Regions from separate parts of the Paracoccus sp. PAR01 genome, predicted to be linked through region 1. Evidence: riboswitches for the same ligand, from Rfam matches in the RefSeq annotation. Region 1 holds a riboswitch; the other holds the start of a gene.

The links. A riboswitch is a leader RNA that binds a small molecule or an ion and turns the genes downstream of it on or off. The one in region 1 is predicted to bind thiamine pyrophosphate.
Region 2: linked by a shared signal. The riboswitch ahead of thiD (bifunctional hydroxymethylpyrimidine kinase/phosphomethylpyrimidine kinase) and the one ahead of thiC (phosphomethylpyrimidine synthase ThiC) in region 1 are both predicted to bind thiamine pyrophosphate.

Annotation. Positions count from the first base shown of each region.
Region 1 is NZ_JACVAW010000018.1:19,333-22,739, reverse strand. Features, by position in the region: gene IB235_RS19790 (ArdC family protein) at 1-22, shown strand, start outside; gene thiC (phosphomethylpyrimidine synthase ThiC) at 316-2,097, opposite strand; TPP riboswitch at 2,205-2,325, opposite strand; gene IB235_RS19780 (hypothetical protein) at 2,415-3,080, opposite strand; gene IB235_RS19775 (AAA family ATPase) at 3,080-3,407, opposite strand, start outside.
Region 2 is NZ_JACVAW010000009.1:27,172-30,578, reverse strand. Features, by position in the region: gene IB235_RS14490 (FAD-dependent oxidoreductase) at 1-903, opposite strand, end outside; gene thiD (bifunctional hydroxymethylpyrimidine kinase/phosphomethylpyrimidine kinase) at 900-1,715, opposite strand; TPP riboswitch at 1,785-1,889, opposite strand; gene IB235_RS14480 (NAD-dependent epimerase/dehydratase family protein) at 1,932-2,930, opposite strand; gene IB235_RS14475 (nucleotide sugar dehydrogenase) at 2,927-3,407, opposite strand, start outside.

The DNA of each region.
Region 1 (3,407 bases):
CGAACAAGGTGCGGCCGCCTAGCGGCCCGTCATCGCCAAGTTTCCGGCCCGTCGCGTCCAGCGGCGGGCCCGCGACAGGGAAGCAGAGAATCCGGACGCGCCGGATTCGCGCCTGATATGCCCGCGCCGGGCACAAGACGGGCCGGTCGCGGACCGTAACCGGCACGACCGTCGTCAGTGCCGATATCGGTGAAGCCCCCGCCAGCTATGCGGCGGGGGCAGGATTTCAGAGGAGACGTCGTCTCGACCGGATTTGAAACGCGACCTGGACAGAGGCAGTGCATAGCCAGCTCGGATCATGTCCGGACACCTGGATCATTGCGCAGATTCCTCGACCGGCGCATATAACGTGCCACCTTCGCGGAATTTCTCGGCCGTGGCCTGCATGCCCTGCTGTCGTTCCGCTTCGGCCCGAATGTCCTGACTGATCTTCATCGAGCAGAATTTCGGCCCGCACATCGAACAGAAATGCGCGACCTTATGCGCCTCCGCCGGCATGGTCTCGTCATGCATGTCGCGCGCGGTATCGGGATCGAGGCTCAGATTGAACTGGTCCTGCCAGCGGAACTCGAAGCGTGCCCGCGACAAGGCGTCGTCGCGCATCTGGGCGCCGGGGTGACCTTTGGCGAGGTCGGCGGCATGTGCCGCTAGCTTGTAAGTGATGACCCCGGTCTTGACGTCGTTGCGATCGGGAAGGCCCAGGTGCTCCTTCGGGGTGACGTAGCATAGCATTGCCGTCCCGAACCAGCCGATCATGGCCGCGCCAATGGCGCTGGTGATGTGGTCATAGCCCGGCGCGATGTCGGTCGTCAGCGGCCCCAATGTGTAAAATGGCGCCTCGTGGCAATGCTTCAGTTGTTCGTCCATATTGGCCTTGATCTTGTGCATCGGCACATGGCCCGGGCCTTCAATCATGACCTGACAATCTTTGGCCCAGGCAATCTTGGTCAGCTCTCCCAAGGTCCGTAATTCGGCAAATTGTGCCTGATCATTGGCATCGGCGATGGAGCCCGGACGCAAGCCATCCCCCAGCGAGAATGACACGTCATAGGCCCGCATGATGTCGCAGATCTCGGCGAAATGCTCATAAAGAAAGCTCTCGCGATGGTGGTGCAGGCACCATTTCGCCATGATCGAGCCGCCACGGCTGACGATCCCGGTCACCCGCTTGGCTGTCATCGGTATGAAGGCCAGCCGCACGCCTGCATGGATGGTGAAGTAATCCACGCCCTGCTCGGCCTGTTCGATCAATGTATCGCGGAAGATCTCCCATGTCAGATCCTCGGCCACGCCGCCGACCTTTTCCAGCGCCTGATAGAGCGGCACGGTGCCGATCGGGACCGGCGCATTGCGAATGATCCAGTCGCGGATGTTATGGATGTTGCGGCCTGTGGACAGGTCCATCACCGTATCCGCGCCCCAGCGGATCGCCCAGACCATCTTGTCGACCTCTTCCTCCATGCTGGAGGTCACGGCGGAATTGCCGATATTGGCGTTGATCTTCACCTTGAAGCTGCGGCCGATGATCATCGGCTCCAGCTCGCGATGGTTGATATTCGCCGGGATGATGGCGCGACCGGCGGCGATCTCGGCGCGGACGAACTCCGGGGTGACGCGATCGGGCAGGGTCGCACCGAAAGGCTCGCCGTCGCGAATAGGCGCAGCCTTGCGGCCCTCGTTCTCGCGGATCGCCACAAATTCCATCTCGGGCGTGATCAGCCCGGCGCGGGCATAGGCGAGTTGCGTCACCGCCCGTCCCCCGGTTGCACGCAGGGGCGATCGCTGCAGCGGGAAGGCAGGGGTGAGCCTTGCACCTTGTGCAAAACCATTATCGGCGGCTGTCACCGTTCGGCCTGGATAGGTCTCGACATCACCGCGCTGGCGCAGCCAGTCGCCCCGCATATCCGCCAATCCTTTGGCAATGTCGACCTGGACCGCCGGATCGGTATAGGGACCGGAGCTGTCGTAAATGCTCAAGGGCGCTTCGGATGAGATGGTGATTTCGCGCAGGGGCACGTGGATATTGTGCAACTGACCCGAGAGATGGATCTTGCGCGATGCGGGCAAGGCGCCGGTGGTGATGTTCAGTTTCGTCATCTGGTCCTTCCTTTCGAAAAGACCCAAGCGAAACCGGGCAGAAAGGGGCCATTGGCCCCGCAATCCGGGCCCATGGCCCGAAAGGACCGCCCCGCTGATGCTTTGGGGAGATTGCCCTTCGGTCTTCCTACGCCAGTGTCAACTGGGTCAGGTTCAAAGGGTCGCCTCACCGGGGTTTCCCCCTGTCAGCCTCTCAGTCCCCTAGGCGGGACTCCCCTGACGTGGCGGCAAGCTGGCGCTTTTGCGTGTCGTCGTCAACGGGGAATGGCGACGATACTCGGATAGTCTGTGCAGATGACATCGCGCGCCGGTCGCGGTCAGTAACCGGCGCGGGCGAGATAGATCTCGAGATGCGCGATCACCTTGGCCCGGACCCAGCGCGACAGCGCCGGCGTCAGCCCGGCCAGGCCCTCGGGATCGATCTCGGCGCAAAGCTGGGCATGGGCATCGCGGGAAAGGGTGATCGAGCTGTCGAAGCGATGCGCGGAGCGCTTGGACCGCTCGCTGGGTACATCGCGATAGTCGATCCCGGCTTCCAGAGCCGCGACGAGCTGCGGGCGCAATTCCGCCATCGCGCGCCTGAGCACGGTGCCGGTCGGGCAGCGTGCCTTCTCGGCCCAGGCCGCGGCACGCGCTATCAACTCATCGGGCAGGCGATAAAGCACCCGGATCGTCACCATCTCCTCGCCCGAGGACAGCAACCCGCGCGATAGGGCAGGGGTGGCACCGTTTCGCGGCACTGCATTGCGCTTGCGCCTCGGCGCAGCTTTTGCCGCCTCCGCTTCCGTTGATTGCGGCTCGATGCTGGATCCAACTGTCTTCTCGGTCTCGGTCTCGGTCTCGGTCTCGGTCTCGGTCTCGGTCTCGGTCTCCGGCGCGGGCGCCGGAACTTGCTCTGGTCCCGCCGCCGCCTCGAATTCCAGCCGCCGGCTGAAGCCGGGATCGGGGGCCGAGATCCGACCCGGCAGCTTGAGCTTGGCCATTACCCTTCCTCCCGGATGGTGCGATCGAGCTCGGTCAGGACCTCGTCCATTTCCTGCAGCGCGGTCGCCAGATGGTTGGCGACGCCGGGGTTCCTGGTGCTCCTGCGGATCTCGCCCAAAAGGCCCTGACCGTCGAGCCTTGTATACATCGCCCGGTTCATCACCACCTCGCCCAGCACCGGCATATTGCGGATGACCTGCTCATAGACCTCATGTTCGGCGGCAGAACGGCTCAGCGGCACACGATTGAGCAGGACGCGGAAGGGTGGCAGATCTGCCGGATCCGCGACGCGGGATTTGAGCCGCAGATACCAGAGCCCGGTCTCG
Region 2 (3,407 bases), on a different contig from region 1:
GGGGGCCAGAAGGTAGCCGTGGCGGTAAAGGCCATTGGCATAAAGCGTGTTCCCCCGCCGGCGCAGGCGGGGCAGGTTGTCGGGGAAGGCGGGCCGCGCGTCCGAGCCAAGCTCGAGGATCTCGGCCTCGGCGAAGCCGGGATGCAGGGCATAGGCGGCGGAAAGCATCTCGACGGCGGACCGGGCGGTGACGCGGTATTTGCCGCCGGTTTCCAGCATGGTCGCGCCGATCATGTAGATGCCTTCGCCGCGCGGCACGATGTAAAGCGGGATGCGCGGATGCAGCAGGCGGACGGTGCGGGTCAGGTTCACCTCGGGGCAGCGCAGGACCAGCATCTCACCGCGGACGCCGCGCAGGTCGCTGAGTTCGTCGCGGGCGGACAGGCCGCGCGCATCGACAGTCAGGCCGGTGGGTGCGGCGTCGGTTTCGATTTCGATGCCCTTTTCCGCCAGCCGGTCGCGCAGGACGCGCAGCGCCTCACGCGGGTTCAGGTGGGATTCGGTGCCGAAGAACAGGCCGCGGGCAAAGCGGCCTTCAAGCTCGGGTTCCAGCGTGGCGATGGTCTCGGCATCGACGGGGGAATGGGCTTCGGTCATGCGGGCAAAGCGGTCCAGTTCGGCCCGGTCGCGTGACGGGGCAAGGACCAGCGTGCCGCGATGGGTGACCTCGACGCCCTGCGCCTGCCACCAATCCGCAGCGCCAAGGCCATGGCGAACCACGACCGGCTCGGCGCTTTCGGCTTCGCAATAGGGGGCGAGCATGCCGCCCGCGCGCCAGCTGCAGGCATGCGCGCCGGGCTTGCCTGCCGGATCGATCAGGCGCGGCGTCAGCCCGCGCGAGGCCAGTTCGGTGGCGATCGACAGGCCCATGACCCCGGCCCCAAGGATGGTGACTTCGGTCATGACTGTCCCCATAGCGCGTGGAAGTGATGGACCGGGCCGTGACCCAGCCCGACGGACAGGTCATCGGCGGCGGCAATCGCGCCTTGCAGCCAGCGATGGGCGCGGGTGACGGCTTCGGCGACGTCCATCCCCTGCGCCAGACCCGCCGCGATGGCCGAGGACAGCGAGCATCCCGTGCCATGCGTGTTGCGGGTGTTCTGGCGCGGGGCCGACAGGGCCAGCGGTTGCGGCCCGATCAGCAGGTCGGTGCAGATGTCGCCCGAGGCATGTCCGCCCTTCATCAGCACATGGGTTGCGCCAAGGGCCAGCAGCGCCTGACCCTGTTCCTGCATGGCCTCGGTCGTGTCGGCCGGGGCAAGGTCCAGAAGCCGGGCAGCCTCGGGCAGGTTTGGGGTCAGCACGGTGGCCAAGGGAATCAGGCAGTCGCGCAGCGCAGTCACGGCCTGATCGGGCAGCAGCGCATCGCCCGATTTCGCCACCATCACCGGGTCGAGGACGATGGGAAAGGGGCTGGCCTCCTGAAAGACCTTCAGCCGGTCGGCGACTGCCGCGATCCGCTCGGGACCGCCGACCATGCCGATCTTGACGGCGCGAATGTCCAGATCGCCGAAAACCGCGTCGATCTGGGCCGCGACCATGCCGGGGCTGACGGATTCGACCGCAGCGACGGTTCGGGTGTTCTGCGCTGTGATCGCTGTGATCACGGATGCGCCATAGACCCCCAAAGCCGAGAAGCTTTTCAGATCCGCCTGAATGCCCGCGCCACCACCGCTGTCAGAGCCGGCAATGGTCAGGGCGATGGGATATGTCATGGCCCGCCTTTCGTCATCAGCGGGTCATGCGGTCTGGGGGATATGCGCGCACGAAACCGGGGGACCCGGCCAAGGCGCTCTACCCTTCCCTACGCCGGCATGACCCGGATCAGGTTCGATGGGTCGGTGCCTGGCACCTCTCAGCCCCGTTGCGGGACTCCCCAAGTGTAGAAATTGTGACGACAACCTAGGGCCGAAGCCCGCGCCCCGCAAGGGTCATCCGTAATAGCTGCGGAACCAATCGACGTAATCGGCGACGCCCTGCGCAACCTGCGTTTGCGGCGCATAGCCGGTCAGGCGGCGCAGCAAGGTGGTATCGGCCCAGGTCGCAGGCACGTCGCCGGGCTGCATGGGCTGCATGTCCTTGATCGCCGCCCGCCCGGTGGCCGATTCGATCGCGGCGATGAAGTCCATCAGCTCGACCGGCGCGCCATTGCCGATATTGACCACGCGATGCGGCGCGACCGGGGACAGGCTGTCCTCGGGGCCGACGGGTGTGTCGCCGGGGACCGCATCCATCAGCAGGCGGATCGCGCGGACCAGATCGGCGACATGGGTGAAATCCCGCCGCATATCGCCGTGGTTGAAGACCTTGATCGGCTGCCCCGCCAGAATCGCGTTGGTGAACAGCCAAGGCGCCATGTCGGGCCGTCCCCATGGTCCGTAGACGGTGAAGAAGCGGAACATCGTCACCGGCAGGCCGAACAGATGGGCGTAGCTATGGGCCATCGCCTCGGTCGATTTCTTGGACGCGGCATAGAAGGACATCTGCGCATCGACCTTGTCAGTCTCGCGGTAAGGCATGTCCTTGTTCGCGCCATAGACCGAACTGGTCGAGGCCAGCAGCAGATGGCGCGGCGGATGTGCCCGCGCAGCCTCGAGCAGTTCAAACGTGCCGATGATGTTCGACTGCAGATAGGCGCGGGGATTGTCGATGGAATGGCGCACGCCCGCCTGCGCGGCCAGATGCACCACCATATCCGGGCGATGGGTCGCGAACAGATCGGCCAGAAGGCCGGGTTCCTCGACGCGGGCGCGGATCGCGGTGAAGCCGGGACGGGCGCGCAACTGCGCCTCGCGCGCTTCCTTCAGGGCCGGGTCGTAATAGGGGTCATGGGCGTCCAGCCCGATCACTTCGGCGCCTTCGTCCAGCAGCAATTGCGCCAGATGATAGCCGATGAACCCGGCCGAACCCGTGATCAGAACGCGCATCAATCGACCCCGTACAGATCGCGCGTATAGACCTTGTCCGCGACATCGGCGAGCTCGGACGTGATCCGGTTGGTGATGATCAGGTCGGCCTGCTGCTTGAACTGCGCCAGATCGCGCACGACCGGGCTGTGAAAGAAATGGTCCTCTTTCAGCACCGGTTCATAGACGATGCAGGAAATGCCCTTGGCTTTGATCCGCTTCATGATGCCCTGAATCGAGCTGTCGCGGAAATTGTCCGAGCCTGCCTTCATCACCAGCCGATAGACGCCAACCAGCTTGGGCTGCCGGGCAATGATCTGGTCGGCGATGAAATCCTTGCGGGTGCGGTTGGATTCCACCACCGCCGCGATCAGCTGCTGCGGCACCTGATCGTAGTTGGCCAGCAGCTGCTTGGTATCCTTGGGCAGGCAATAGCCGCCATAGCCGAAGCTGGGATTGTTGTAATGCGCGCCGATCCGGGGATCGAGGCCGACGCCCTCG